Regions from separate parts of the Lactiplantibacillus argentoratensis genome, predicted to be linked through region 1. Evidence: predicted binding sites of a transcription regulator. Region 1 holds the regulator's gene; each other region holds the start of a gene.
What was found. Region 1 encodes Rex, which represses fermentation and respiration genes when NADH is low (regulators of the CRP and FNR family bind a similar motif). Its sites were predicted from a motif close to TTGTGAANTANTTCACAA; they were not measured.

Region 1 (11,073 bases):
AGTCTTCAAGTTTGCTGATTTCTGCCTGTTGTTTTTCGTAATGTTTCCACTGTGCTTGAATTCGGGCCGCTTTTTCTTGCACAAACTGGTCGTAGTTGCCAGTGTAGTGCACCATTTCGTGGTGTGATAAGTCATAGACTTCGTTAACGACCCGGTCTAAGAAATAGCGGTCATGGCTGACGATTAGCAGCGCGCCGGAATAAGATTGGAGATAACTTTCCAACCAAGTAAGGGTTTCGACGTCCAAATGGTTCGTCGGTTCGTCAAGGATGAGTAAGTCCCGTTTTTCAAGTAACAACTTGGCCAAGGCCAACTGGGTCTTTTGCCCACCAGATAGTGCCGTGACCGACTTATCGTACACGTCGGCGTCGAATTGAAAACCGTGCAGCACGCCTCGAATCTCGGCTTGGTAACCGTAGCCGTTTTTCTGTTGAAATTCCGTCTGAATTTGATCATAGGTTTTCAACGTCTGTTGATAAGCCTGCTCATCATTCATAATTGCGGGGTCACTCAATTGATTTTCGAGCTGATGCATCCGTTTTTCGATGGCATGTAACTCAGCGAAGACGCTACTCATTTCTTCCCAAATCGTATTGTTGCTATCTAGCCCCTGGTCTTGCGCCAAGTAACCGATCGTTAAGCCCTTACGCATTGAAATCTGGCCTTCGTCCGGTACCGTTTCACCGGCAATCATTTTAAGTAAGGTTGATTTTCCGGCCCCGTTTCGACCGACGAGGGCTACCCGGGCGTGTTCTTGAATGTCCATTTGTACGTTATCGAACAAGACATCGGCGCCAAAACGCCGCATAACTTGCTGTACTTGTAGTAAAATCACGCTTTATTAAGCTCCTTTCACATTTAATTCGTGACATAATTGTAGCATATTGTAACGGTCTGACCCAATTATTAGGAATAATAAGTAATTATTATTTCACAAAGTCACACGTTATGCTAGAATAGTGTCAGCAAATTCACAAACTTTTAATTAGGAGGACACGTCCGAATGGCAGAAACAAAAATTCCACGGGCAACGGCAAAACGGTTACCGATTTATTACCGCTACTTAAATATCTTGCTAGATGCAGATAAGAAGCGGGTCTCATCGACCGAGTTGTCCGAGGCGGTTAAAGTAGATTCAGCAACGATTCGGCGAGATTTCTCGTATTTTGGGGCGCTCGGAAAACGAGGGTATGGATACGACGTTGAAACGTTACTCGCATTTTTTAAAAAGATTTTAAATCAAGACACCTTAACGAATGTTGCTTTAATTGGGGTCGGTAATTTGGGCCACGCCCTACTGAACTTTAATTTTCACAAAAACAGTAATGTCCGCATCTCAGCAGCATTTGATGTCAACGAGGCGATTGCCAATACGGTCCAAAGTGGGGTTCCAGTGTACCCAATGACGGAGCTCAAAAAGCAATTGATCGAACAACAGATTGAGATTGCTATCTTAACGGTACCAACCACGGTTGTTCAGAAAATTACCGATGACTTGGTTGATGCAAACGTCAAAGGAATCATGAACTTCACGCCGTTACGAATCTCCGTTCCGGAGACAGTACGGGTGCAGAACGTTGATTTGACCAACGAATTACAAACATTGATCTACTTCATTGAACATTACGGTCAGCAATTAGGTGACAATGGTAATGACGATGAAAATGAGACTGAAGATTAATAATCAGTTTCATCTTTGAGGTTAAACTGATACGAAAAAGCTTCTCTGAATTTTTCAGGGAAGCCTTTTCGCGTACTAAGAGTCAATAGCTGGTGAACGCCAACCGTAATCGTTTGGCCTAGAAGTTATGTTAGTGTACTAGCCCTAATAACGTAGGTAACACGACCGAGGCATTCATTAAGATGTGCGCCGTCATTGACGTTTGAATCCGACCGGTGTGCCGATATAGCCAGCAGAATAATAACCCGATAAAGGCGTAGAGGATAAAGTGACCATCCGCATGTGCAAAACTAAATAGCACACTGGAAATCAAGGCCGCGCCGATTTGGCCGGTGACCGCACTTAGATTACCAAAGATAACTTTGCGGAAGACGATTTCTTCCATAATGGGTGCACCGACAATGATGGCTAGGAAGAACGCGGGATATTGTTGCCCAACGGTTAAGAGGGTGGTCGTGTTGGTTGAGGCTGTTGATTGGCCCATCAAAGCCGTGATTTTTAAAATAATGACTTGACCGAGGATGACTAGGATAAGTCCAATCAATCCCCAGATGAACGTCATGAACCAGTTACTTGGTTGTTTTTCAACAACGTTTTTTGTCCGCATGCGACTCGCCAACCAGATGAGTAGGATTGCACCGACTAAGTAGTCGACCGTTTGAATCACGAATACTTGGGCCCCTAGCTGATGGAAAGCAGTCACAAGGACGCTCGGTAGTGCGTAAATAATAAAGTAGATGATAAGAATAAAGATTGATTGGCGGCGATTAACCATCAAGTCACGTCCTTTTAAAAGTTTGATTTAAGATTTATTGATACTTCAATAGTATTCATTATAGTCGATTTGACATTCTTTGACTAATAATTGACAAATCACTTGCAATCTTGAATTAAAATGATATAGTTGACAATGTAATTAGCACTTGAGGTTGAGGAGTGCTAAAAAAGAATAAATGGAGGGATTCACGTGTTAAAACCATTAGGAGATCGCGTTATCTTGCAACAACAAGAAGAAGAAGAACAAACAATTGGCGGTATTGTCATTGCCAATAACGCTAAGGAAAAGCCCCAAAGCGGTAAGGTTGTTGCCGTCAATGACGGTCGTGTTTTAGATAACGGGACAAAAGTTGACCCCAGCGTGAAGGTCGGCGATCAAGTATTATTCGATAAGTATGCCGGTACCGAAGTCAAGTATCAAGGTGCTAAGTATTTGGTATTGCACGAAAAAGATATCGTTGCAATCGAAGACTAATCCATTTAAATTGCGCAACTTAAAATAAATTAAATTCATGAGGTGAATAGAGATAATGGCTAAAGAATTAAAGTTCTCTGAAGATGCACGTTCAGCGATGCTAAAAGGTGTCGATCAATTAGCTGACACAGTTAAGTCAACGTTAGGTCCTAAGGGTCGCAACGTTGTTTTGGAACAATCATATGGTTCACCAACAATTACTAATGATGGTGTAACGATTGCTAAGGCGATCGAATTAGACGATCATTTCGAAAACATGGGTGCTAAGTTAGTTTCTGAAGTTGCTTCAAAGACTAATGACATCGCTGGTGATGGGACGACTACTGCAACGGTCTTAACACAATCAATCGTTAATGAAGGTATGAAGAACGTTACGGCCGGTGCTAACCCTGTTGGCATTCGTCGGGGGATTGAAGAAGCTACTAAGACGGCGGTTGACTCATTACACGCTATGGCACACGAAGTTAAGACGCAAGAAGATATTGCGCAAATCGCTTCTGTATCTTCAGCAAGTGAAGAAACTGGTAAATTGATTGCCGAAGCCATGGAAAAAGTTGGTCATGACGGTGTTATCACGATTGAAGAATCACGTGGTGTTGATACTAGCTTAGACGTTGTTGAAGGGATGCAATTCGACCGCGGCTACTTATCACAATACATGGTTACTGATAATGATAAGATGGAAGCGGATCTTGACAATCCATATATCTTAATTACTGATAAGAAGATTTCAAACATTCAAGATATCTTACCACTATTACAATCCATCGTTGAACAAGGCAAGCCATTGTTGATCATTGCTGATGACATTTCTGGTGAAGCTTTACCAACCTTAGTCTTGAACAAGATGCGTGGGACGTTTAACGTTGTCGCCGTTAAGGCACCCGGTTTTGGTGATCGGCGTAAGGAACAATTACAAGATATCGCTATCTTAACTGGCGGGACGGTTATCACTGACGACCTTGGCCTTGAATTGAAGGACACGACCATCGATCAATTAGGTCAAGCCAACAAAGTTACGGTTACTAAGGATAACACCACCATTGTTGAAGGCGCTGGTTCCAAGGATGCTATCTCAGAACGGGTTGAATTTATCCGTAACCAAATCGGTGAAACAACTTCTGACTTTGACAAAGAAAAGTTACAAGAACGTTTAGCTAAATTAGCTGGTGGGGTTGCCGTTGTTCGTGTCGGTGCCGCTACTGAAACTGAATTGAAGGAACGTAAATACCGGATTGAAGATGCTTTGAACGCAACTCGGGCCGCCGTTGAAGAAGGCTTTGTTGCTGGTGGTGGTACTGCTTTGATTAACGTTATCAAAGATGTTGCTGCATTGAAGGAAACTGGTGACGTTCAAACTGGGATCAACATTGTTAAACGTGCTTTGGAAGAACCAGTTCGCCAAATCGCTGAAAATGCTGGTTTGGAAGGCTCTGTTATCGTTGAAAAGATGAAGGAACAAAAGCCAGGTGTTGGTTTCAACGCCGCAACTGATGAATGGGTTGACATGATCAAAGCTGGTATCGTGGACCCAACTAAGGTAACGCGTTCTGCTTTACAAAATGCCGCTTCTGTTTCAGCCCTTCTCTTAACGACTGAAGCCGTTGTTGCTGAAAAACCTGAAGAAAATGCACCAGCTGCACCAGCCGCACCAAACCCAGGTATGGGCGGTATGATGTAAACAAATCGTAACATTAAGCACTTACTCGGCTGAGTAAGTGCTTTTTTAGTGCTGTTAGGGTGTGAATCGACTAGAATAAAGGTATTGATTTATCCATATTAGAGCGGTAGGATTAGTCGTTAACGCAAAATGTGGGTGCGGCGAAGCACCCGACATTTAACTGGTAGTATTTGGCAGGGTAAAGTAGTAGAATCTACTTTGACTCAGTTTACTTTGGGATAATTATTTTGGAATAAAGGAGTTATTATCATGTGGCGTTATTTAAAGCGGTTAGTTATTGGGAAACCGTTAAAAACCATGGACGAGGGTGGGCAAGCACTCACCAAGTTCAAGGCACTGGCGCTGCTATCGTCAGATGCGCTATCATCGGTGGCTTACGGTACTGAACAGATTACGACCGTTTTGATTACACTTTCAGCGGCCGCGTTGATGTATCAATTGTACGTGGCGGCGCTTGTGTTAGTGCTGTTGTTTGCTATTACGATGTCGTACCGACAAATTATTCGGGCTTATCCATCTGGCGGTGGCGCCTACGTGGTGGCAAGTACGAACTGGGGGCGGCCAGCCGGATTAGTTGCCGGGGGCTCACTGTTAGTCGATTACATGCTGACCGTAGCGGTTTCCGTCACTTCTGGTACTGAAGCAATCACGTCGGCGATTCCGGCGCTAGCTAATTATCAAGTATTGATTGCCGTACTGATTGTCATCGCCATCATGGCGTTAAATTTGCGTGGAATGCGCGAATCAGCGTCATTCTTAACGTTCCCCGTTTATTTTTTCATTATTATGATTATCGGCATGATTCTGTGGGGCGTTATGAATATTGCGAGTGGTAACTTAACTTACCACGCCTCCGCAGCAGTTGGGGCGCCCGTTCAAGGGATGACCCTGGTGCTGTTCTTACGGGCCTTTTCTTCCGGTTCGTCCTCGCTGACTGGGGTGGAAGCCATCAGTAACGCGGTACCGAACTTCAAGCGGCCGAAACGCAAGAATGCGGCGAATACGCTAGCAATCATGTCCTTGGTCTTGGCTGTCTTCTTTGGTGGGATTACTTACTTAAGTTATTACTTAGGCATTAAACCACAAGCAGACAACACCGTCTTGTCACAAATTGCTACGGCGGTCTTTGGTCATGGCTTGTTCTACTACTTGTTACAGTTAGCAACGGCATTAATTTTAGCCGTTGCGGCCAACACCGGTTTCTCAGCGTTTCCAATCTTGGCGTATAATTTAGCCAAGGATAAATTTCTACCACATGCTTACATGGACCGTGGGGACCGTTTGGGTTACTCTAATGGGATTATCTCGTTGGCGGTCGGCGCAATTGCGTTGATCTTTATCTTCCATGGTAAGACGACACTTTTGATTCCACTGTATGCGGTGGGGGTCTTCGTGCCATTTACCTTGTCACAATCCGGCATGATTATCCACTGGTTCCGTGAACGGGGCCAATGGTGGTGGATGAAGGCGGCGGTAAACTTACTGGGGGCGTTGATTTCAATTCTCCTAGTGATTTTCCTATTCTTGCTACATTTCGGCAATGTTTGGCCATACTTGATCGTGATGCCACTCTTACTGTACATGTTCTACCGCATCCACGTGCACTATAATCGGGTTGCGGCCCAGTTACGGGTGGTCGCCAAGGAAAAAGCGGCGATTCATGATTACGACGGTGCGACGGTGATCGTCCTCGTCTCGAATGTGACGCGGGTCACGGCTCAAGCAGTCAACTACGCGCGGTCCATCGGGGATTATGTCATTGCGATGCACGTCTCCTTTGATGAAAATCCTGAAAAGGAACATAAGACGGCGGCCGAGTTCAAAGAGACCTTCCCAGACGTCCGTTTCGTGGATATTCATTCATCATATCGGTCGATTGCGACACCGACATTACGATTCTGTGATGTGATTGCTAAGCGTGCCGCGGAACGTAACTTCTCGACAACCGTGCTCGTGCCACAATTCGTACCGAAGAAGCCATGGCAGAACATCTTGCATAATCAAACGAGTCTACGATTACGCGCGGTATTAAATTCACGTGAAAATATTATTGTTTCGACTTATAATTACCATTTAAAAGAATAGTGACTTAGTATTGAAACCCGGTATAGCTACCGGGTTTTTATTTTTATGTCAAATATGAGTAACTAAGGTTATAATTTAGATACTTAATCAGCTTAGTGGCTCGCAAATGTGAACGAATTGTGTTGCCTTTACTAAGTTTTAGTGAAGCAAGTTGTCAAGCGTCACTGGGATTTGTATAATTATCGTAATAGAGTGAGAAGGGAGTTACGCACAAATGATCAGATTTGAAATCCTAGTAAGCCTAGTGGCGACCATGATACTTTCTGCGATCTTGACGCCGTTTGTGCGGAAACTTGCATTTAAAATTGGTGCCGTGGATAAACCAAATGTACGACGGGTCAATAAGATTCCGATGCCGACAATGGGTGGCTTGGCAATCTTTATTTCCTACACCGGTGGAACGACTGTCTTGTATCTCATGCATCAGTTTCCTAGTCGCATTTTTTTCGCACTACTCGGTGGTGAGCTGATTATTATTGCGACTGGCGTTATCGATGATATTTATGAATTAAAACCACGTCAGAAGATGTTAGGAATTACGTTAGCTGCCTTAGAGGTCTACTTTATCGGTGGTATTCGAATGACGACCTTCACGTTCCCGTTGCTGGGATTGATTCACTTTCAGTGGTTGAGCTTGCCAGTGACCTTACTGTGGATCTTGGCCATCACAAACGCGGTGAATTTAATTGATGGGTTGGATGGACTGGCGACCGGTGTTTCGATTATTTCGTTGAGTACCATGGGAATCATCGGGCTGTTCTTCTTGAATGCCAATATGTTCGTTTCATTGTTGATTTTTACTTTGGTTGCGGCAATGATTGGTTTTCTACCATATAATTTCTTTCCAGCTAGAATTTATCTCGGTGATACCGGGTCGCTGTTTATCGGTTTTATGACGGCCGTATTCTCGCTGTTTGGTTTGAAAAACGTGACCTTGATTTCAGTGGGTATCCCGGTCATGATCCTGGGCGTGCCAATTACGGATACGGTGTATGCGATGATTCGGCGGATTTTGAATAAAAAGCCCATCTCGCAAGCAGACAAACATCATCTGCACCACCGCTTGATGCAACTAGGATTGACCCATCGACAGACTGTGATGGTAATTTATGGGATTGCACTTATTTTCTCATTTATTTCATTGCTCTATCCGATCTCATCTATTTGGGGTTCTGTGTTATTGACGATTGGTTTATTATTTGGGCTAGAGTTATTCGTTGAAGCAATCGGATTAGCTGGTGACAATCGGCAACCGCTACTGGATTGGATCAAACGGACCGTCGCGCGTTTGACCTCCAAGAGTAATCATTAAAAACCAAATAAATCATTGAAAATTATTAAAGTGTTACAGGCATCTACCGTGTGATTAGCGGTGATGCCTGTTTTTAGTTGGTCATCAGTTGGTTCATCAATCTTAACTTTACCAAAACTATACAAGCAATTTACACAATCGTCATTCACAATTTACAAACGATTAGTAATATTAAGCATGTTCCGAAGCAATCAATTACGTGTAACCGTCGGACGGTGATGTTGCTCCATCACTAGTCGTAGCACTCCTACCCAGTTTTGCTATGATGGTTGCCGGGTTGGTTGCTTAATTTTGATAGTCAATTGAAGAAGGGGAGTTTCAATTATGAAAAAAGCACTGACACTCGGCGCATTGGCAGTAACGATGACCATTTTACTAGCTGGTTGCGGCAGTAGCTCAGCCACAAGTACGAAGAGTACTAGTAGCAGTAGTGGTAGTTCTAAGACTACTAAGATCGTTGCAACTGGTTCAACCGCTTTACAACCATTAGTGGAACAGGCTGGACAGGCTTACCAGAACGAACATTCGAACGTGACCATCAACGTTCAGGGTGGTGGGTCTGGAGCCGGCTTGAGTCAAGTGGCGAAGGGTTCAGTCAATATTGGGAATTCTGATTTATTTGCACAGGAACAAAAAGGATTAGACGCCAAAGGGTTAGTTGACCATAAAGTGGCCGTTGTGGGGATGGCACCTGTTATTAATAAGGATGCCGGTGTCACTAATATTTCAAAAGAACAACTTATCAAGATTTTCCAAGGCAAGATCACTAACTGGAAAGATGTTGGCGGTAAGGATGAAAAGATTACCGTGGTTAACCGTGCTCAAGGCAGTGGGACCCGGGCAACGTTTGAAAAATGGGGATTAGACAACGCGAAAGTTGCAACGAGCCAAGAACAAGATTCGAATGGGACGGTTCAAAAGATCGTTAGCACCACGCCTGGTGCCATCAGCTACTTAGCATTCTCATACGTTAAGAGCGACGTTCAAGCACTTTCCATTGATAACGTCAAACCAACCGAAGCCAACGTGGCGACGAACAAGTGGAAGATTTGGGCTTATGAACACATGTATACTAAGGGACAACCAACTGGAGAGTTGAAGAACTTCTTAACCTACATGACTTCTAAAGCCGTTCAAGGTAGCTTAGTTGAAAAATTAGGGTACATTCCATTGACTTCGATGAAGGTTGATCGTGGCCAATCTGGTGCAATTACTAATTTAAAATAAATAACAGACAAAAAGTCGAGCGGTAGCTCGACTTTTTTGGTGGGCTGTGATAAGTGCAGCACTGATTATAAAGATGAAAAACAAGCCATCGGCCCGAGTGTTAGGTGTCAGTATGAAGTCGAGCTGGGTAGCTCTATTTTGATTGCAAATCAAAGTTTGTGGGCTGCCAATTAATGCAGGTCAGCAGTTTGATTGTAATCTGCTTAACCTGTGGCAACTAGTTATCGGACACATTGACTGGAATTTCTGTAAATTGTTCGCCTTGCTCCGAAAAAGTTACCTGTCCGCTCAGAAGGTCAGTAATCGCCTGCTGAACCGTGGCAATTTCAGACTGAGTGACGGCAATGACTTGCGTGACTTGAACCCCATAGTCGGTATTTAGGGTCGTCAGTTTATTTTGTTCTAAATAGTAATTTAAAGCATCGACGTTGCGATAGTCGAGCGTGATGGCGATGCGGGTTTGGAGGACACGTTGCACTTTACCACTGACTTCGATTGCTTGCGCGGGGGTGCCATTGTATGCCCGGATGAGCCCACCAGCGCCTAGTTTGATACCACCAAAATAACGGGTCACGACCGCCAGTACATCGTGTAATTCGTTGGTTTTGAGCACTTCTAAGATTGGTGATCCCGCAGTTCCGACTGGTTCACCGTCGTCACTCATTCGTTGAATATGATCATCATCACCAAGCATGTAAGCGAAACAGTTGTGGTTGGCCTTAGGATTATCTGCTCGAACAGCAGCAATCTTGGCTTGAGCGTCTGCTTCGTCATTGATGCGGTAGAGGTGTGCGATGAATCGGGACTTTTTGATCGTTTGTTCGAATACTGTATCCTGGGTGATGGTGTAGTAGGATTTTGTCAAATTAATCGGTTCCTTTCGTGAATAAATCGTTGAATGGCGTACTTGATAACTAAGGAGGTGCGCATGATGGATGCACAAAGCTTATACGGTCGGCAACTCGCATTATCTGCAAGCGAGGCCACCGCATTGCCTACTGGCACGCAGATACTACCAGCAATGCAAGTCGATGAACACCATATTATCTGTCAGCGTTGCGGCAGTCACTTGGACCGATTGCGGGCGCAGTTACCCAATCAGCAGTATTACTGCTACCAGTGTTTGAATTTAGGTCGGGTGAGTACGTTAGTTAAACTCTATCATATGCCAGAACCGAATGCTTTTGCAACGGTCCCGGCTTGTACGTGGCAGGGGACCCTAACGCCTCAACAAGCGGCCTGTGCGCAATCAATCAAAGCTAACTTTATGGCGCACCAGCGGCAATTGTTGTGGGCGGTGACGGGAGCCGGAAAAACCGAAATGCTGTTTCCGGGGATTGCGTGGGCGTTAGCGCATAAATGGCGAGTCGCGATTGCTTCACCACGAGTCGACGTTTGTTTAGAGTTAGCACCACGGCTCCAAGCGGCCTTTGCCGATGCTCAGATTGCCGTGCTACATGGCCGTAACCCTGAACGCTATCGGTATACGCAACTGGCGATTTGTACGACGCATCAACTGCTACGTTTTCGGCGGGCGTTTGACGTGTTGATCATTGATGAAGTTGATGCGTTTCCGTTTGCTGCTAATCCACGCTTAGAATTTGCGGTGCGTCAGGCAGCCAAGGTGGACGGTGCGGTCCTTTATTTGACCGCGACGCCCAGCCAAAGTTTGTTGGCGCAAGTTCGTCGAGGTGAGCTGGCCATCAGTTATTTACCACTGCGTTTCCATCAACATTTATTACCATCGATTAAGGTCAATTTACAGCCAAAGTGGGCGCGACTATTGCAGCAAGGAAAATTACCACGGTGCTTGCTCCGGCAACTGCAGCGGTATC
Region 2 (11,073 bases), 210 kb from region 1:
GGTGTCGACTTTGGCTCACCGGAAGAGACATTTTTGGCAGAACACTTTGACCAACCAGTCTTTGTCTTGAACTATCCCAAAGCAATCAAGGCCTTTTACATGCAGGCACACCCGACGCGCGATGATGTCGTCATTGCAGCTGACCTGTTAGCACCTGAAGGTTACGGCGAAATCATCGGCGGTTCCGAACGCTCAACGGATTATGACTACTTGAAGGAACGGTTACTAGCCAGCGGTCAAGACTTGCAGGATTACGAGTGGTATCTCGATTTACGCAAATATGGTTCGGTGCCGCACTCCGGTTTCGGTATGGGTCTGGAACGTTTTCTGGCCTGGATCACCTTGCAAGATCACGTTCGTGAAACCATTCCGTTCCCACGTATGTTGCACCGGATTTACCCGTAAAGTCGTTTCAAACTAGTGCTAGTGGCACCGGTTAATCAAGATTAATCGTGCACCCTTTCAGTTCCCCACGCATTTTCGAATGTGTGGGGAACTTTTTTGTCAAATTTGTTGACAAGCAACAATGTTCAAGATAAAATGTTGCTTGTCAACAAAATTAAGGAGCTGTTTAACATGACAAAATTATTAATGATTAATGCCCATCCACACACGACCGTCCCCAGTGCCTCACTGACCGTTGCAGCGAGTTTTAAAACTGCGTATCAGCAAACCCATCCGAACGATGAGATTACGACACGCGATCTTTATCAGGACGGCGTTCCCGCTTTGAACGACACAACCTTCGAAGCTTGGCGTAAACAAAAATACAGTGAAGAACTAACGTCAGTGGAAGCTGAACTACTTAGCCGTCACGCCGCCTGGCTAACTGAATTTCTAGCAGCCGACAAGATCGTCTTCGTTAATCCAATGTACAATCACTTTCTTCCAGCCGAACTCAAACAATACTTAGACTTAACCTCAGTCGCCCGTAAAACTTTTAAGTACACGGTCAACGGCCCGGTCGGCTTATTACCCGACAAACACGTCTTACACATTCAGGCTGCGGGTGGCTACTATCACCAACCTGATCAACACAACCAGGTTGAAGCAGGCGACCCCTACCTCCGTGGCATGATGCAACTGTATGGGATTCAGGATTACCGAACCATCTTCATTGAAGGATTGGACCAATTTCCAGAACAGCGAGAACAGGCCATCACTGCCGCACAGGTAGCAGCAGAAAAACTCGCCGGTGAATTTTAAAACCGGTATAATAATAGTAATAAAAGCTAATGATTAATTGATAATTGCGCGCTAACCACCACGAGAACCAGTCGCCGTGATGCACAACTATCTAAGGGGGGTCAATCGATGTCAATATCCACGGAACAGACAATTCTAACGCAGCTCAAAACGATTCGAACCAAGCGTGCTTCCACTACTGGTGAACAGAAATGGTTACAGCAGCATATCACCGAAGCCAATCTACGCCGCCTGTTGCCGGATATTTCCATCGTTGGCCTACATTTATTATCTGAACTAGAGGCCGGTCCACAAACGGGCATCGACTTAGCCACTAACCTCGGCGTCACTCGAGGTGGTGTGACCCGGGCAGCCAAACGACTCGTAACGCAGGGCTTAATTGGCTCATTCCAGCAACCCGATGATCACAAAAAGATCTTCTACCGCTTAACGCCGAGTGGTCGTAAGCTGGCCCGCTATCATGATAAGATGCATGCAACCCGCAATCATCAAGCAATCACGCTCCTCCATGAACACTACTCACCAGCAGAACTTGCGGTGATTCAACGCTTCTTGGCTGATTTGACGGATTATGAAGCTTAATAAAACCAAAAACACCGCTACGACTAATGCGCGTTCGTTAGTCACAGCGGTGTTTTTGAATTTCTAATGATTAGTGATTTTGTAACCGATACTTGCGAATTGCCATAATCAATGACAACGTGTTGAGTACCAATGATAAACTGCTGAGGATCAAACTAGTTTTTGTAATACGCATGAGCGGCCTTCATTGATTGAATTTGTTAATTCTAGTTTACCGGTATTACGCACTAAAAGATACTAAAAGCACTAGGTGATTCGTGGGTTGTGCGATCAGTGGTTAATCATTTGACACGGTCTGTTCGGCCTGGGATAGCGCGTCCTTGACTGCGGCCTTGATGGCACGGCTCGATACAGAAGCGCCGGAAACTGCATCCATATCATAAGTGTTAGCAGCCACCATTTTTGTCGGCAATTCGGCAACTGCCTGACCACCAACTTCACCAGTCTCATGTTGTTCAACAACTTCAACATGAGTTAATTGTTGGTCAACATACGTGATACGAACCACAACTTGCCCACCAATGCCATCATCTGAGCGCCCTAAGTATTGGTGTTCACCAACTGTGATGTCCGGTGATGCTTCAGCTAGCAAATCATTGGCACCAGTCTGATGCACCGAAGCACTAGTATTCGCATCCGGCTTAGCCACTGCTTTTTCATCGACTAATTGTGTCGTTTCTTCCTTAGGTTTAGCTGCATTTTCACCAGCGATTTTTCCAAAAATCAGGCATTCAGCTAAATTACCGCCACCTTGATACTGATTTGCACAAATACCGCCCAACTCACCTGCACCATACAAGTGCGGTATAGGTTGCTGATTTGCATCTAAAATCTCTGCCCGGTCATTACGACGTGGCCCCCCTTGGGTATTAAGTACGTTGTTTGTTAACTTAAGCGCATAATATGGCCCACCATCAAATGCCCGCATCGTATCAACCTGCCGATTAAACGCGTAGTCAGTACCAGACTCGACAAAATAATTGAAATCATGAACGGTCTTGGTAAGTACCGTACCATCAACTTCCATAACTCGTGCTAAGTCGTTTAGAGTAGTGGCCTTCACAACTAAATCGGTGAGATTATTAATCGGCGTATATTGACTTGCTAACATCTGTTGATACTGAGTTTCATCAAAAACCAAGTATGGATGGACATTTGTCCGCGGTACTCGCCACATTCCATGATCATAAATGTGACCGTGCCGGTTGACTTCACTCTCATCAAAATACCGACTACCGTCATCAGCCACCGTAATAACGCTACCATGGTTAACTTCCGGCCAGCCTAAAATCAAGCGACCACGTTCACCTTGTGGTACGGCAATCGAAAGACCATGTAAAAATCCGAGTGATTCATAATTTTGCATGTGCCAAAAGTCCGCGCCAACTTCTTGGGCCATCTTAATACCAGCACCCTTATTAAACAGCGTGCCTAATGGTGCCAAGTGCTCAGCACCAAGGTAGTCCTGGATGACTTGTTGATTATTTTCAAAACCACCACATGCTAGGACTACGCCATTGGTAGCCCGAACATTAACTAAACGATGCTGACGTTCGATTTGGACACCGATAATTGTATTCGTAGTGGGATCTTGAATCAGATGTTGTGCCGGAGCACTAAGCCAGACATCAATCTGTTGCTGCCGATCTAACACTTTTTGTCGAAGAATTTTCCACAAAGCTGCATCAAAAATGCCATGATGGACAGTTGTAAAGTCATAGGATTGGACTCCATCAAATTCAGGAAACTCATGAACTGCACTGTCTAATGAAATTGGAGAATCAGCAACTGTAAAATCATTTTTGACACTCACCGGGTCAACATTGAGATACTTTTGAACATAGTCGCGCATATTCGCCATGCCCGCTACGAAAGTATCAACCATACTATCGTCTAATTGCATGGGTGCCGTTAAGTTTTGATAATATTTTCTACCCTCATCGAAACTATCTACCGTTCCTAAGAGTTGGGCAGAATAACGGGTATTGCCTCCTTCATGACCATTCGGCGCTGCATCCGTGAGCAATACCTTCGCATGTGCATCCGCCGCAAACCGCGCTGCTGTCGCCCCGGCACCACCAAAGCCAATAACTACCGTATCATATTGATAATCCCATTTAACCTGATTCATTTTTTGAGTATGCTGACCACCCTTTCAAAATCCATTTAACGTATTCTAAAGCACAATTGAAATTGATATTTAAATCACAAGCAGAATCATTTTTTAACTACATTCGTATTATATAACCGCTTTCATTTTTATAGAAATAACAATCTGATTATCTGTTATTACAAATGAGTAATGGGTTATACTTGATTTTAATAAGATTAAGCATTAAAGGTGGCGATTTCACGGAAAATAAATTGTTAGTATTTTTAGAAGCTATTCAACAGCACAATAGTATGACGAAAGCTGCACAAAGTTTATTCATCAGTCAGCCGTACATTAGCCGCACAATTAAAAGTGCGGAAACTCATTTTGGGACCCCCTTAATCGACCGCGGCCATCATCCACTTGAATTAACTTATGCTGGAGAAAGATTACTGACTTATTTGCAAAGTGACGCTCGTCTCCATCAGCGAATGAACACTGAGCTTAAAGAAATCAGTCAAAATAAGTATCAAAGTATGACGATTGGGATTACAACACCAATGGCTAATGCTTGGTTTAGTCAAACACTACCTGCTTTTTATCAACGTTTTCCGAACATTCGCACTAAAATACTAGAAATCACAACATCAAAAGCAGAAACGTTGCTGGCTAGTCATCAGCTAGACTTTTTTATTGGCAAAACAATTCATCAAACTAACGTCAAGACCATCCCTTTGCAGACAATTTCTTTGTCTTTAGTCATTCCAAAAACAGCCGGAATATATCAGTCCAATCAATTTTGGCGACCGTTCACCCCCACCATTCTTACAGGAATGACTGGTGAGCCTGTCATCCGTGCAGTCGGTGAAGCTCGCTTTCAAGAACTGGTTGACCATTACTTTGCCGATAAAGGCATCCAAACGATTCCACTCATTGAAGTCGATAACTCTCGCTTTGCACTAAGCTTGACACTTCAAGGACTTGGTAGCATTGTTCTAGCCACTGCAATGTTGGCAAGACTAGCCACTCAACCAGCCAAGTACCCTATCAATGCGTTCAAATTACCAACAAGCGAGCTCAGCCTTGATTTTAGTATTGCCTATTTACCAAGTCACGTGCTAGCTAAACCGATTGCTTATCTAGTCGAACAAGCTTGTCAAACCTTTAATCCTGCGATTGATTTTTAACATAAAACGCAAACTGTCAGCATCTATTAAGCTAGATGCTTGACAGTTTGCGTTTTACTTTCAAAATCCATCACCGATAGTGAATCATGTTCAACCCCATCAACTGTTGCATTAGTTGCTCATTTTCTGGCGATAGTTTGATTTGTTGCTGCCGCAGACATTTGGAGATGTCTAAATTCATTCTGTCGAATACTCCCAGTACTGAACCAGTTCGTTGTTCCAATAGTTCCTGATAATAAGTTGCCAGCAGCTGTCGTAACGGTTGCTCAGTCGTGGTATTTAGATTAGCAACTAAATCACTAATTATGCCCACAGCAACACGTGCCCGATCCTGCCCCCCGCTGTACCATTTCACCGTCATATCTGTTCGACTCCTTTTACGCAATAACAACTGCCACCATGGTCGCTGAACAGGTCTTCTGCTCAAACCTAATAACTCATCCGTTGAGACAGCAAATAGTTTGCTCAGTGCTACCAACAACTCTAAATCTGGATAACTTTTCCCTAACTCCCACTTGGAAATAGTTTGCCGTGAGACGTGTAACCGCTCCGCCACCGTCTGCTGGGACCATTCATGCTGTTGTCGTTGCTCTTTTATTTTAGTACCAATCACAATTTTCATCCTACCCGCTCCTCTATTAAAATACTAGACTATTGGGTGCACCAATTCATTGCAACACACTTAAGCGCTACCGCAACGGTTGGTTGCAACCACTCAAGATCAAGTCTCGGTATGAAAATGTTGATACAACGACTTTCCTGAAACTAACAATTCCACAACTTGTTGAGGATCACCAACCGTCACACCTTGTCGTTGCAAATAACTGACAAATTGCGGTAAATAGTCGCTGGCCTTCAACGCACATTCCAGCTGATAAGTTTGGGCATTAGTCTTTAAAATCAATTGAAAATAATCCGGATTGAAATCAAATGGTGAAAGTCGTTTGCGACACCGATAACTGATGGTAACCCGCTGCAGATCTGTATAGTGGATTAGTTGGCGTCGTGGACAATTGAACACAATTTGGCGAAACTTCGTCAATGTCGATGCAGCATACGTATGCAACTCAATGGTAGCAGGCTGAATCACCCAGTAACTATTGATTCCCACTGGAACGACCACAATCAATCCAACAATATAAAGTGATAAAAAGAGCCACCACGGCTGATAACCAAAACCAGTAAACAATAGACAAACAAATAGCCAAAATAATCCGAGACCCAGAAGTCGCCCAAAGCTTAGTCGTCGACCAACAATATAGGGCTTTGGAAAGAAAGCACTACCACGAACTAATTCATCCAAGGATAGATTATACAGATCCGACAGTGCCAGTAAATTATCGATTGACGGAATCGCCTTTCCGCGTTCCCACTTGGACACCGCCTGAGTCGTAACAAATAACTTGGACGCTAATTGCGCCTGTGTCAATCCATACTGACAGCGACGCGTTTTCAATAATGCTGCGAGTAACATTGGCTCGCCCCCCTTTATGATTTCAGCTTAATCCTCAACCACGATCAAACCAATCAACTCATGGTTGTTTAGTCACAATCATGTATGGTAGTCATAATTTGTTGAACTTCCGTGGTTAAATCTTGTTGCTCGTCAATTAAGACTTCGTTAGCAACGCCCAACGTATCATGTGGAAGCCACCACCGACGCATGTCTTCCACACCAAAATCACGATGACGCTTTTGATGACGCGCCAAGGTCGTGGCAAAGCTCACTTCAAAATAATAAGTAAGGACGCGTGGAAACGATTGACTAAGCCGCGCCAACATTTTTCCATACCGATCACGTGCTAAGATGCCTTCCACAATGACTACAGGCACACGTCCCAGCCCATAACACGCAATTTGTTCAATCAGACCAATTGAAATATTTCCCGGGTAATCATGACTCATCAGCATGTCGCGACGAACGACATCTTGGGACACTAGCAACGTATGATGGCCCACGCGTCGTTGCAACGCCTGCGCTAGCGTCGTCTTGCCACTCCCAGAATTTCCCCGAATAATCACCAAAGTTGTTTCCATCCACATGTCGGCCACTCATTCCTGTATCTTAATCATACCGCACAGCTAACAAAAAACGTTAGCCAAATTGGCTAACGTTCGCTGATACTATTTGGCTTTACTGGCGTTACGTCGGGCATCATGTAAAATCTTCAATGCGCGTTTCCGCGATTTTAAGTTGGTCCCCCGTAGACGCCTGCGCGCACTTGCTAAATCTTGTTTTTCCATCATGGGTGCCTCCTTTTAAATAGTAATTATTACCATTTAAATTATAATCAATCTTATGCTTACGTCAACTATTATGCAGCTGGCTAACATTGACAGACACAATTAGTTCCCAATAATTAAATTATCATTTATTAGACTAACGACAATGACAATGTTACCCTTAAATTGTCAACGACATTATATAAGTATTTTGAAGGAGTGGGGATCTTTGAAACCAAACAATGTTAATAATCAGAATAAACGTCACCAATCGCGATGGGTAATCACGAGCGCAACCGCCATGATACTGACAACCTTAACGATTGCCAATCAGGCGGCGTCTGCTGACGATACAGTCACGACCACAACCAACGAACCGACCAACAGTCAGTTGAATACGAATACTCAAGTTAACGCTACTCAGGTCAATTTGAAAGCGGATACTTCTACATCAGTATCCACGATAAAATCCGACCAGTCAGCAGTCGCAGCCACGTCACCCACCACATCAACCGGAAGTCCCTCTGAGCACTCGTCGTCAGCGAACACCAACCCACAACAACAATCAGCAAATCCAGCATCACAATCTCAAGCAACTACCACGTCAGAATCAACACCGACCACGGATATTAAGCACCCAACTCAAACCGCACCAGCTCAAACAGCCTCCGCATCAACTACTGAACCAACTACCGAATCAAACACTGAATCAGCGACTGATAGTCAAGCTAAAGCAACGACAACCGATAATCAAGCTTCCAAGCAACCAAGCCAGCAAGCCGCGACCGCGTCGTCCAACTCAACTACCATCGGGGTGAATACTCAGTCCACGACTAGCTCAGCGTTAACCGATGATAAAATTGTTACCAATGTAAACCAGGAAAAGCTGGTTTTGAAAACTAACCAACCGGTCGTTCGCGCCACTAGCCGCACCGCGCAGGAAAATATTAACGATTGGATGCCGAATACGTTATTACAACAAGAGGTACTCAGTCAACTGCGCAAACAGAACCCAGATCGTACCTGGAACTCAGCTGCAGACATCACTAAGGCAGATATGCTACTACTGACCACCTACTATGGCAAGGACACTTACATCGACGGCAAGACTTCCTACTCATTAGAAGGACTACAATATGCCACTAACCTTACGACAGTCTGGCTCAACAACAACTTGAACGCACCGTCTGGCAGCTACTATAGTGATGTCACTGATATTTCACCATTAGCCAACTTACAAAAACTCCAAGTGGTCAATATTCAGCAAAACCGGATCACGGACATTTCACCGCTCGCAAACTTAAAGAATCTAACGGAGGTCGATGCCGCCTATAACCACATTTCAGATTTCTCACCGCTTAAAGGATTCAAGAATCTTAAAGGCACATTCAGTAACCAATTTATCACATTACCACCCGCCTATATTAGTGCAGATAATAATATTGCGACGCTGGCGATTGATTGCTATTTGCAGGATGGCACTAAGGTTCAACTGAAACCCAATGGCGGCGTCGGGGAAACTGTTTTCTACAAAAACGGTCAGCTTTACGTTCGCTGGTACTTTAACGGTGCGGGCGGTGGTAATTACGACAGCAACGGTCATATCTACTACACGAATATGAAGCCCCAGCAACCCGGACTAACAGGTCCGAACTTTAACGGTACCACGGTTATTCCCATGGCCGATTATTATTTCATGACCGCCGCTTCTGACGGTAACAACTTTGTCGTCGTCCGTCCGTACGTCTTAGCCGCCACTGCTGCGCCCATCACGGTCAAATACGTCGACGCGCTTACCGGTGAATCCTTAGTCACCGCCGACCTCACCTTAAACGGCATCGTCGGTCAGCCTTACACGACTCAACGCATTGATGACGACCTACCCAATTATGACTTTACGAACATTGTCGGCAATGCCAGTGGCGTCTTCACGGCGGATACCCAGACCGTCACTTATTACTATACTCGTAAGGACGCCGGCGACATTACGATTCACATGGTCGATACTAACGGCAACTTAGTCTACGAGCCGCAAATTCTACCTGGAAAACACAATCTCGGTAACGCCTACAATTTAGATGCGCCAACCTTTGACCATTTTAAATTACAGCAAACTATCGGCAATGCGGCTGGCGTTTTCACGACTGATCCGCAAAGCATCACGTTTGTCTATGTCCGCTTAGACGCCGGTAACATTACGGTGAAATATCAAGATAAGCAAGGAAACCAATTAAAACCCGATAAGACAATTTCCGGCTCCCAATCACTCGGCAAGGCTTATACGACTGAACCATTGGACATTGAAAATTACACCCTGAAGACAACGCCGACAAACGCCACGGGCACTTTCACAGACCAGGAACAGACAGTCATTTACGTCTATGTGCGCCGCGATGCTGGCCAGATCGTTGTTAAGTATCAAGATAGTGCCGGTAACCAACTTGCCCCCGACAAGCTTTTAGACGGTAAAGAACAGCTAGGAGCAGCCTATCAAACGACAGCCATTTCAATTTCTAACTTTCACCTAGTCGTCACACCCGCGAACGCCACCGGGACCTTTTCAACCGACACGCAAACTGTTATTTACCAGTATGCGCGCTCGAATGCCGGTCATATCACGGTGAAGTATCAAGACGCTAACGGCACGACCTTAGCTCCCGACGACGTCCTAACTGGTGACGGTCAGCTCGGTCGCCCCTACCAGACTAGCGCCAAGGCGATTGAAAACTACCGCTTAATTCAAACGCCGGCGAACGCTACTGGACAATTCAGCGACCAAGCGCAAACCGTCATCTACATCTACGCTCGTGAAGATGCGGGCGATATCACAGTTCAGTATTTAGACGAAAACGGCAAGCAGTTAGCCGCCGATAGCGTATTAAGCGGTCAAGGTCAATTAGGACAGCCCTATGAAACGTCACCGCTGAACATTAACGGCTATACGGTAAAATCGACACAGGGTAACACGACTGGTACCTATACTTTGCAGCCACAACGCGTCGTTTACATTTACGAGCGGACAGCTGGACAGCCGGTCACTGCCAAGTATCAGGACCAAAATGGTAAGTCGATCCATCCTGATGTCGTTCACAGTGGGTATTTAGGCGACAGCTACTCGACTGAACAACTGGTTATCGATGGTTACACCTTTAAAGCCGTTCAGGGTGACGTCAGTGGGACGTTCGGGACTTCTGCTAAGACTGTGACCTACGTCTATGAACGGACGGCTGGGCTACCCGTCACTGCCAAGTATCTGGATGAGCATGGTAAGTCTATCCATCCTGACGTTGTTCACAGCGGGTATTTAGGTGACAGCTACTCGACTGAACAGCTGGTTATCGATGGTTACACCTTCAAGGCTGTGCAGGGTGACGTCAGTGGGACGTTCGGAACTACCGCGAAGACTGTGACCTATGTTTACACTGTAAACACCCCCACAATTCCAGATACCCAAGGAACCGTTACGGTGCATTACATGACCAAGGACGGCATTAAACTAAACGAACCAACCGTGCTGAGCGGCAAGACGGGAACCACTTATCAAACCGTGCCCCTGACGTTCACTGATCATGAACTCGTTGGTCAGCCGGAAAATGCCATGGGTCTCTTCACTGCTGATAACGTAGACGTCACGTACGTCTACCAAGCAACTGACACGACTGGTACCGACGATATTATTGATCCCGAAGAACCGGAACAACCGACTAAGCCGATTAAGCCTGTTGAGCCAACCACACCCGAGACGCCTAACGAACCAGGAACAACCGTAACGCAGCCGGATCG
Region 3 (11,073 bases), 330 kb from region 1:
GCGTCGCGCTGGTGTTTGTGCGATTGTTTGGGAAACGAACGTTAGGTTTGGCATACGCGTTGATCGGCGTCGATTTAGTCACAGCGCCCGCAACGCCAAGTAACACGGCCCGTGCTGGTGGGATCGTCTATCCAATCATCCAGTCGCTAGCTGAAACGTTTGGTTCGGACCCTAAGGATGGCACCCAAAGTAAAATCGGTTCATTCTTAGTGTTCGCAGAATTTCACGGTGATTTAATCACCAGTACGATGTTCATGACGGCGATGGCACCTAACTTGGTTGCTGTCACGTTAGCCAAGAGTTTACACATTACGTTATCGTGGATGCAATGGTTCTTAGCTGGGATCGTCCCAGGACTTATTTGCTTATTGGTTGTGCCATATTTAATTTATAAAATGTATCCACCAGAAATTAAAGATACGCCCAATGCTAAGCAATGGGCGGATGATGAGCTGGCAAAGATGGGTAAGATGAGTCTTCCAGAAAAAATCATGGGCGGTGTCTTCTTGCTAGCCTTAGTCTTATGGATGTTATCCAGCTTTATCGGTCTTGAAGCTTCATTAGTTGCCTTTATGGCCGTCTCCTTGCTACTCGTTGCTGGGGTTCTATCGGTAGATGACGTGCTACACGAAACTGGTGCTTGGAACACCTTGGTATGGTTCTCAATTTTGATCTTCATGGCTAATGAGTTGAATAAACTTGGCTTTATTCCATGGTTGTCGGGAGCAATTGGTGGTGCCTTGAAAGGCTTCAGTTGGGGCATTGTTTTAGCGGCACTCGTCCTGTTCTACTTCTATAGCCACTACTTGTTTGCTAGTGGGACTGCCCATGTTTCTGCAATGTACGGTGCCTTACTCGGGGTCGCGGTTTCTGCGGGAGCGCCAGCAACCTTTGCTGCACTGATGCTGGGCTTTACTGGTTCGATCTTCGCTTCGACGACGCATTATGCGAACGGCCCAGCGAGTGTCCTCTTTGGTTCTGGGTATGTTACTCAGGGTAAGTGGTGGCAGTTAAACTTTATTTTAGGTCTCTTCTACCTAGTCGTTTGGGGTGGCGTTGGTGCCCTCTGGATGAAAGTTATCGGTATTTGGTAGTCTGATTTTAAGCATAAAAACAGGTACCAAGCTGCCGGCAACGGTCAGCGTTGGTACCTGTTTTCGAAGAAGCGGATTATTTGGATAGTGGTGTGGCTTGATCTTCTTGGAGAACCCGATTCGCGACGGCTTCATCAATGATGATGTCAGTGAGTAATTGTCCGCGGAGGGCGCCAAGTAAGGCTTCGCTCTTGAACTTACTTTTGATGATGCCGAAACGACGCGGCACTTTGAGAATGGCGGGCATTTTAGCGCCAAAGAGTTTGTCGTGGTCGGCGTTCAGAATGTGACCATTGATGTCGTATGGCCGACCGTATAACAGGCCGACCACCGCCTGCGGATCAGCGCCACCCAGAATGGCTTGGCGATGTTCATGCCAGACGGGAATCGAGTCAATGGATGCTAAGGTGCCAATTCCGGCAAATAGCATGTCCATGCGGTCAAAGTTACTGATGGCCGGTGTAATGGCTGGTTCTTGAGCCAATGCTTGGTGTGCTTGATCATTAAACAAGTAGAGTGGTGCCGGGATGGTGACGTACTGTGCGCCGAACTTAGCGGCGGCTTTTTGAACCAACGGTGTTGAGCCGTTTGCGGCGTTGGTTTTCAAGTTATCACCCATGAACTGGGTGAACAGCAGGTCGTCACGAGTACTGGTTTGAAAATTATCAATAACGCTGAGGACAGTGCCGCCCCACGCGACGCCAATCACGTTACTTTGAATAATCTGGCGCTGGATTGTTTCGGCGGCAAACTCGATTACGTGGCGTTCATCGTCACTCGTGGTATCCGCGTCTTTGATAATATAAATATGTTCAATTGGAAAACGATGCTTAAATTTAGCCTCCAGCTCACTATTTCGTTCGATGGGGGTGTTAATGTTAATTTTGACTAGGCCGGTTGCCATGGCTTCGTCTAAGTATTTTGAAATTAGATAACGACTGACTTGGTATTTCTTTGAAATTTCAGCGATGTTGATTTTGGATAAGTAATAATCATGTGCAATTCCAATCAACAGGCGGCGATGATTCATATCGTCCATATCGATGACCTCTTTATCAACCTAAGATTTAAAATTTTAAAACTCGTTTATAATATTTTAAGTTTATTATACCAGAAAAGCTGGCTTTTTAAAAATTGTAAAAATTCAATCTAAATTTGATATTTTTAAAAAATGGTCGTACACTGGGGATAACAAAGTGAACGGTATTATTTTGAGAAGAGAAGGCAGATATTGATGGTAGAACAAGATGAGATTTTAAAGTTGCACGCCGCCCATACGGGGGTTTTGGACATTCATTCAGACCTTGCAGTGACCGATAAGGCTGATTTAGGTAAAGCATATACACCTGGTGTTGCGGTGATTTCCAAGCTGATTGCGGCGCATCCGGAATTAAAGGCAAAATACACGATGAGTGGTAAATTAGTAGCGTTGATCACGGATGGGTCAGCAGTATTGGGCCTCGGCAATATTGGTCCCGCGGGTGGTTTGCCGGTCGTAGAAGGTAAGGCACTCCTATACAAGAACCTCGCAGGGATTAATGCGATTCCGCTGGCGTTAAATCAGGTCAGCGTGCCAGCAATGGTGGCGACAATCAAAAACATGTCGCTCTCATTTGCGGGCATTCATCTGGAAGATATTACGGCGCCTAAGTGTTTTGAACTAGAAGCGGCCTTGAAAGATGAGCTTGATATTCCGGTTTATCATGACGATCAGGAAGGCACCGCAATTGTCGTGTTGGCGGGACTGATCAATGCCGCTCACGTAGTCGGTAAGTCCTTACGGCAGATGCGCATCGTTGTCAACGGCGTCGGCGCATCCGGGTTAGCTACAGCTCGGTTATTAGCAGCGGTCGGTGTCAAACAACTGACCTTGGTCGATGTTTACGGGGTCGTTACAGCGGATGATCAGCGGTACAACCGGTATCAACGAAATCTTGCCAAACAGTTGGGAACACCTGCACAACTAAAGGGGCAACCACTGGCGAAGGTCATGGCCGACCAGGACATCTTCATTGGCTTGTCAGACGCCAACGTCTTATCAGCAGGGGCCGTCCACTTGATGAATCATGATCCAATCGTCTTTGCACTCGCTAATCCAGTGCCAGAAATCAATCCAGCAGTAGCTGAGAAGGCTGGGGCCACAGTCATTGCAACAGGTTCTAGCCAGTATCCAAACCAGGTCAATAATATTCTGGCTTTCCCGGGGCTCTTCAAGGGCTTACTCACAAATGGGGTCAAGCAAGTTGATAATGCGTTGCAGATCCAAGTGGCTCAGGCTTTGGCTAAGACCGTGTCGAACCCAACTGCGACGACGATTGTGCCGAGCGTCTTTGATTCACAAGTGGTACCGAACGTGACGGCGGCCGTTGCAGCGTACGCGCAAGCACAGCATTAATCATAGGAGGTTGTCTGATGGCAGCGCAAGTTGTTGAAATGCAATTAAATAATCCGCACGAGCATGCCCAGTGGCAACAATTCTTAACGTCATTAGGGATTACTAATTTTAGCCCGCAAGAGGTTGAACATATTGATGTGACCTTAGGATTGATCGAGGATGGCCAACTTGTTGGGACCGGATCGTTAGCTGGCAACGTGCTTAAATATGTGGGTGTCTGTAATAAGAATAGTCAGCCGGGGGCCCGGTTTAATCAAATCGTGAGTGCACTGGTCAATCGGCTGTTTCAAGCACAGATCTTTCATATGATGGTATTTACCAAGGCCAAGTATTCAGCGAGTTTTCAACACGTAGGCTTTAAAGAATTAGCTCATTCGGATGAAGCGGCCGTATTAGAAAACGGCGCACCGGATATGACGGATTTTGTCAAACAGTTGCCGATGATTCCCAACCAAGCACAACAGCGTGTCAGCGCGATTGTCATGAATGCGAACCCGTTTACGCGGGGACACCGCTATTTAGTGGAACAAGCCGCGGCGGTCAGTGATTTAGTTTACGTCTTCGTCGTTGCGACAGATGCGAGTCTATTCCGTACGGCCGAGCGCGTTAAGCTGGTTCAACAAGGAACAGCCGATTTGGCCAACGTTCGGGTCGTCAGCGGGCAGGACTATCTCGTGAGTGCAGCGACCTTTCCAGCCTACTTCTTGGATTCAGCGGCGAGTGCAATTGAAGCGCAGACGACGTTGGACGCCCGGATCTTTAAGCAGCAACTTGCACCAGCACTGCACATTACGACCCGGTTCGTTGGTAGTGAACCGACGTCGCGGACGACTGCGATTTATAACCGAGTTTTGCAGCGTGAATTACCACCGGCAGTTGCTGTACGAGTGATATCGCGAACGACGGTGGCTAATCAACCAATTTCGGCGCGGACTGTTCGGCAACGGATTCAAAGCGGCAACTTAACTGAGTTAAACCAACTGGTACCGGCAACAACGGCCCAGTTTATAAAAAATAACCTAACAACATTACAAGCGCGAATTCAGAAAGGAATGAAAATTGATGGAAATTAAGACAACGGCAGTCGCCGGAACCTTGGAATCATCTGATATTCAAATTATGTTAATGGCGGGACACAACGGCATTCAAATCGACCTTGAATCAGATGTTATCAAACAGTTCGGGGCACAAATAAAGCACGTGATCACGACGACGCTTCAACAATTGAATATCGATAATGTGAAGGTGCGCGCTGTCGATAAAGGGGCGTTGGACTGCGTCATTAAAGCGCGGACTATTACGGCAGCACAACGGGCGTTAGAAACCACGACACCAGCATGGGAGGTATTATAATGGCTGAAAATGAAGAACGCTTACGGCGGACAATGATGTTTGTACCTGGTAATAATCCAGCCATGGTGAAGGATGCCGGGATTTACGGTGCGGACTCGATCATGTTTGACTTGGAAGATGCCGTCTCAATGGCTGAAAAGGACGCGGCCCGGGTGCTGGTTTACGAAGCGTTAAAAACGCAGAACTATGGCAAGGCTGAATTGGTCGTCCGGATCAATGGCTTAGACACCAAGTATTACGCTGATGATGTCAAAGCGATGGTCAAGGCTGGTATTGACGTTATCCGTTTACCAAAAGTCGAATCGGCTGCCATGATTCAAACGTTGGAAAAGGATGTCGCGGCAGCTGAAGCTGAATTTGATATTCCAGTCGGTACGACTCATTTGATGGCCGCAATTGAAAGCGCTAAGGGCGTGCTTAATGCCCCGGCAATCGCGGCAGCCTCGGATCGAATGATTGGGATTGCCTTGTCAGCAGAAGATTATACGACGGACATGAAGACCCACCGTTATCCTGATGGCGCGGAACTGGAATTTGCCCGTAACATGGTGCTTCACGCCGCTCGTGCTGCTGGCATTGCCGCGTTCGATACGGTCTTTACAAACATGGCCGATCCCGATGGCTTCTACCGTGAGACGCGGCATATTCATCAATTAGGATTTGACGGTAAATCATTGGTCAACCCGCGGCAGATCGCAATGGTCAATTCAGTCTATGAACCAACCAAGGATGAAGTTATTAAGGCCCAAAAAGTTATCGCCGCGATTGAGGAAGCCCGGATCAAGGGTTCTGGTGTTATTTCCATGAATGGTCAAATGGTGGACCGGCCCGTCGTTTTGCGGGCCCAACGTGTGATGAGCTTAGCTAAAGTTTCTAACTTACTCGATGAGGAGGGCAATTACATTGAAAAATAGCGTAGACCGCGAATTACCAGCAGAATTAATGACGAAGTTAAATTACCAAGGCTTTGAATCGACCGAAATCGGACATCCTGAAATTCAACGGGTGGCCCCCAAAGTTCATGTTTCAACAGGGGACAACAAAGTCGTTGATTCCGTTGCTGACGTGGTAAAAGCCACTGTCAAAGATGGTATGACGATTTCATTTCACCATCATTTTCGTAATGGGGATTTCGTCTTCAATCAAGTGATGCGGGCCATTATTGATGCCGGTATTAAAGATTTGACCTTGGCGCCATCCTCCTTAACGGGCGTGATGAATGATATGGTGATCGAAGCAATCAAGGCTGGAACGATTACGAATATTACTAGCTCGGGGATGCGGGGCTCTCTTGGGGACTTCGTTTCACACGGTGGTTTAAAGAATCCCGTAATCTTCCGTTCTCATGGTAACCGAGCCCGGGCCATTGAACATGGTGATATTAAAATTGATGTGGCCTTTCTAGGTGTGCCGAATGCTGACCGACTAGGAAATGCGAACGGGATGGCCGGTAAAGCAGTCTTTGGTTCCTTAGGTTACGCCCTGATGGATGCGCAATACGCCAACCAAGTTGTCTTATTGACCGATAATATTGTGGCTTATCCAAATACACCGGCCTCAATTAAACAGACGCAAGTCGATTACGTCGTGCAGGTCGACCAAGTTGGTGACCCAGACAAGATTGGTTCAGGTGCGACGCGCTTCACCAAGGACCCAAAGGAATTGAAGATTGCCCAGACCGTTAATGATGTGATCGTGAACTCACCATACTTTAAAAACGGCTTCTCATTCCAAACTGGTTCCGGCGGTGCTGCGTTAGCTGTCACTCGTTACTTGCGGCAAGCAATGCTTGATAATCAAATCAAAGCCTCGTTTGCACTTGGTGGTATTACGAAACCAACCACTGATTTGCTTGAAGAAGGGTTAGTTGACAAAGTCATGGATGTTCAAGACTTTGACAAAGGGGCGGCAGCATCGATGCACGCCAATCCTAATCAACAAGAAATTGACGCATCATGGTACGCTGACCCTGATAATAAAGGCGCAATGGTTGATCAATTGGATGTTGCCATTCTGAGTGCGTTGGAAATTGATACGCACTTTAATGTCAACGTCATGTCTGGTTCGGATGGTGTGATTCGTGGCGCCATTGGTGGACATCAAGATGCGGCTACGGCCAAACTGACCATTATCTCTGCACCACTTGTCCGTGGTCGGTTAGCGACGATTGTGCCAGAAGTAACAACCGTTGTCACGCCAGGGGATTCCATTGATGTGGTTGTGACGGAATACGGGATTGCCATCAACCCGCGGCGTCAAGACCTAGTTAAAGCACTCAGCCATGTCCCAGGTGTGCCGGTCTATACGATTGAAGAATTACAGCAATTAGCCGAAAAGAAAGTCGGCCAACCCCAACCACTTGAATTTACAGATCGCACCGTTGCCTTGATTGAATATCGCGATGGCACGATTATTGATACGATTAAAGCGGTGAAGGACTAAAGTATATTGATGACAAAAATGACCCGGTTTATTACTAACTGGGTCATTTTTATTTATGGTGAATTGAAATGAGTTAAGCAGGGCAGTTCTATTGCAAGTGTGACAAAATTTTGGTTTTATAATGAAAGTGAGTCTTAATTAGCGATGCTATTTGTCAGCCGGTGTGTGTCCTATTCCGACTTCCGGGGCTGGGTGACAATTGCTGGAATGCAGCCGACGTCGATTTGAGCTAACGCACAACCTGCGTCATCTCAAATACGAGTCTTATTCTAAGCCGGAAGAAAGGCACTTCCGACTAAGAATAATTTGGCTACTGAGCATTGTCACCCAGCCCCTACAGTCGGGAACCCGCTCGAATGGCTGATGAACGGCCACCTAACTGGGTACAATTGGTCGTTGGCCATTTTGATACGGGAACTTTGAGCGAGACATTAGGGTTACCCTAACCACTTTGTTGAGGAGTTCTATTATTATTATAGTAATTCCGAATTAGCGAGCTACCCTAATATCTTTGCGACCTAACAGTTGACTGACAAAATTACTGTTTATGAAAAACAATGACAAATTCATCAAAAGTTGGGTACATCTTCGTCCGCCATTCGAACACTGTTCCGACTGAAAGGCGTTTCTGCCAATGCTCAGCGGTGAAATTCCACTTAGCAAGCGTTTCTGGCTTGGTTAGTGGAAGACCAGTATTTAAGACGTGGGTTGCGGCTTAAATCTGTGTCCACCGCGTTCCAGCAATTGGCAGAAATGCCTGGAAGTCGGTGTAGGACGAACTGGCTAAGCATATTTACCCTAATTCGAATTTTTTCCAGCGGGTCTAAGCTGGTTTGGTCTCGTTTAATCATGACTCGCTATTTTGTGATTTGGCATATTTGAGCCGATTAAGTAATCAAAAATGACGATTACGAGTAAAATTGGTCAACAGAAATAAATTGGAACATGTGAATAAATAAACATTTTTATCAAACACACAGTTACCGCAAACTTTCAGCGCTAAACGACTGTTATATCAACCTCATAATTAATACTTATAGCTAAAACTGAGTTTGACTATAGCTATATGGGGGCGCTAAACTAGGTTTATAAACTAAATGTTATTTTTTTCACACACTTAGTAAGCGCTTACCAACACATTAATTGGAGGTTATCAACATGACAGAATATCGAATTGAATCAGATACTTTAGGCGAAGTTAAAATTCCTGCGAACGCCTTATGGGGTGCTCAGACAGAACGGAGTCGCCATAACTTCCCAACTGGTACGAAGATGCCGTTGGAAATGATTCGAGCACTACTTCAAATTAAGCGGGCCGCAGCGATTGCGAATAAAGAAGTTGAAGCAATGACTGCGGAAAAAGCTGATTTAATCGTGGCTGCCATTGATAAGTTATTAGCGCTCGACGATGAAGATTTGCGTAAGGACTTTCCGCTAGTTGTTTACCAAACTGGTTCGGGGACGCAAACGAATATGAACGTTAATGAAGTGGTCGCACACATGGCTGGTAAGATCAATCCTGATATTGAAATCTTGCCGAACGACGATGTCAACCATGGTCAAAGCTCCAACGATATCTTCCCGACGGCGATGAACATTACGGCCGCCGTTGCCGTGGATAAGCTGATTGCCGCAGCGGAACACTTATTAGCGGAATTGAAGCTCAAACAAAAGAAGTACTGGCGGGTAGTAAAGATCGGCCGGACCCATCTTCAAGATGCAACGCCATTAACTTTTGGCCAAGAAGTGAGTGGTTGGGCCAGTGCGATTGAACATGATATTGCCTACTTAAAACAGTTGAATCCAACGTTAGGCGAGCTTGCCATGGGTGGGACCGCCGTTGGGACTGGTCTAAACGCTGCCCCTCATTTTGCTGAAAACATTGCTGCGGCGATGAGCAAATTGTATGGAATTGAATTTACGGCTGATTCCAATAAGTTCTATGGTCTGGCTCATCATTCTGGCTTGAACGTGGTTCACGGGGCCATCAAGACCTTAGCGGCTGATCTGATGAAGATTGCCAATGATGTGCGGTTCTTGGCAAGCGGTCCACGGGCCGGTTATGACGAATTAAACATTCCGGCTAACGAACCCGGCTCATCAATCATGCCTGGGAAAGTTAACCCAACCCAAGCTGAAGCCATCACGATGGCAGCGGTACGAGTTATGGGGAATGACGTGGTCGTCGATTTAGCTTCTAGCCAAGGTAATTTTGAAATGAACGTTTACAAGACCGTTTTGATTGATGCCTTCCTTGAATCTGCTGAATTGTTAGCTGGAACGATTACCGGCTTCACTGACCGGATGATTGCAGGTTTGACGGTCAACCAAGACCGGATGGCAGAATTAGTCGACAGTTCCTTGATGACGGTTACGGCATTGTCACCACACATCGGCTACCATGACAGTGCAATGATTGCTCAAGCAGCTGAAAAAGCGGGGACGACATTGCGTGAAGCAGCCATCAAGTCCGGCAAAGTCACGGCGGAACAATTCGATGAATGGATGGTTCCACTGGATATGACGAATATTGATGATTAAGCTAAAATAAGGATTGATCGTGTGTTGAACTACTGACGCGGATCAACGTGGCGCGGGTCATTGTTCCTAGACTTGGAATGGTGGCCCGTGTCCAGTTAATGACAATAATAAATTAGATTTTGGTTCCGTACTGGGGAATACCCCCGGTCGAATTGAGAGGAGAAGTGGCAATTAATGGCTGAAAAGTTTACATTTACACCAACCGCATTAGCGGATTTAAAACCGAACTATGACGTAGTGATCATTGGATCGGGGGGCGCTGGTTTGACGGCGGCCATCCAGGCCCACGAACTGGGGCTGAACCCGGTTATTTTAGAAAAAATGCCGAAAATCGGTGGTAACACCACCCGGGCTTCATCTGGTATGAATGCGGCGGAAACCAACGTCCAATTGCATCATCATATTGTTGATAGCTTTGGTGATTTCTACGGCGAGACCCTTAAAGGTGGCGGCGGCATGAATAACCAAGCATTGTTGAAATTCTTCACGGAACACAGTGCGCTCGCAATTGACTGGTTAGCAGACCACGGTATTAAGTTGGACGATTTGACGATTACTGGTGGGATGAGCGTCATGCGGACCCATCGGCCGAGTTCAATGGCCCCAATTGGTGGTTTCTTAGTCACTGAGTTGTTGAAACAGGTCGCAGCTGCTCAGTTACCACTCTTCACGGATGTCAAAGTCGATGAGCTAATCGTCGAAGCCGGCAAGATCAGTGGTGTTAAGGCAACGACTCCGGATGGCGCTGTCACGATTACGGCTGGAGCCGTCTTGTTAGCAACCGGTGGCTTCGGTGCGAATAAGGCCCTATTAGGCCAGTATCGTGATGACCTTAAAAATTATCAGACGACTAATCAGCCGGGTGCGACCGGTGACGGGATTCTGTTAGCGCAAGCTGTTGGGGCTAAGTTGGTCGATATGGATCAAGTCCAAGTTCATCCAACGGTCCAACAGGATACGGATCACGCTTATTTAATCGGTGAAGCGGTTCGGGGCGAAGGTGCGATTTTGGTCAATAATCAAGGGGCTCGTTTCGTCAATGAACTCGACACCCGTAAGAACGTGACGGCTGCCATCGATCAACTGGGTGGTACTGGTGCTTACTTGATCTTTGACCGCGGCATTCGTGACCGGGTCAAGGCGGTTGAATTTTACGATCACATTGGCCTGGTAAAGACTGGTGCTGATCTGGAAACACTCGCGACTGAGACCGGCTTAGACGCTGCGACGCTTAAACAGACGGTGGCT

Region 2: V7R88_RS03620 (FAD-binding protein) is a predicted target of Rex. The motif match lies at 3,982-3,999, and genes of this name have one in related genera.
Region 3: V7R88_RS04255 (class II fumarate hydratase) is a predicted target of Rex. The motif match lies at 8,382-8,399, and genes of this name have one in related genera.

Annotation. Positions count from the first base shown of each region.
Region 1 covers NZ_CP147647.1:572,125-583,197, forward strand. Annotated here, with positions in the region: gene V7R88_RS02675 (ABC-F family ATP-binding cassette domain-containing protein) at 1-835, opposite strand, end outside; gene V7R88_RS02680 (redox-sensing transcriptional repressor Rex) at 1,004-1,681, shown strand; gene V7R88_RS02685 (type II CAAX endopeptidase family protein) at 1,812-2,456, opposite strand; gene groES (co-chaperone GroES) at 2,649-2,933, shown strand; gene groL (chaperonin GroEL) at 2,989-4,614, shown strand; gene V7R88_RS02700 (APC family permease) at 4,864-6,699, shown strand; gene V7R88_RS02705 (MraY family glycosyltransferase) at 6,914-8,011, shown strand; gene V7R88_RS02710 (phosphate ABC transporter substrate-binding protein) at 8,336-9,238, shown strand; gene V7R88_RS02715 (YigZ family protein) at 9,456-10,103, opposite strand; gene V7R88_RS02720 (DEAD/DEAH box helicase) at 10,170-11,073, shown strand, end outside.
Region 2 covers NZ_CP147647.1:781,682-792,754, reverse strand. Annotated here, with positions in the region: gene asnS (asparagine--tRNA ligase) at 1-405, shown strand, start outside; gene V7R88_RS03630 (FMN-dependent NADH-azoreductase) at 577-1,206, shown strand; gene V7R88_RS03625 (MarR family winged helix-turn-helix transcriptional regulator) at 1,315-1,788, shown strand; gene V7R88_RS03620 (FAD-binding protein) at 2,066-3,919, opposite strand; gene V7R88_RS03615 (LysR family transcriptional regulator) at 4,084-5,067, shown strand; gene V7R88_RS03610 (helix-turn-helix domain-containing protein) at 5,138-5,689, opposite strand; gene V7R88_RS03605 (helix-turn-helix transcriptional regulator) at 5,789-6,541, opposite strand; gene V7R88_RS03600 (kinase) at 6,610-7,104, opposite strand; gene V7R88_RS03595 (putative metal homeostasis protein) at 7,192-7,311, opposite strand; gene V7R88_RS03590 (MucBP domain-containing protein) at 7,520-11,073, shown strand, end outside.
Region 3 covers NZ_CP147647.1:903,197-914,269, forward strand. Annotated here, with positions in the region: gene V7R88_RS04215 (anion permease) at 1-1,094, shown strand, start outside; gene V7R88_RS04220 (sugar-binding transcriptional regulator) at 1,171-2,133, opposite strand; gene V7R88_RS04225 (NAD(P)-dependent malic enzyme) at 2,329-3,489, shown strand; gene citC ([citrate (pro-3S)-lyase] ligase) at 3,507-4,562, shown strand; gene citD (citrate lyase acyl carrier protein) at 4,552-4,842, shown strand; gene citE (citrate (pro-3S)-lyase subunit beta) at 4,842-5,756, shown strand; gene citF (citrate lyase subunit alpha) at 5,746-7,284, shown strand; gene V7R88_RS04255 (class II fumarate hydratase) at 8,443-9,825, shown strand; gene V7R88_RS04260 (flavocytochrome c) at 10,000-11,073, shown strand, end outside.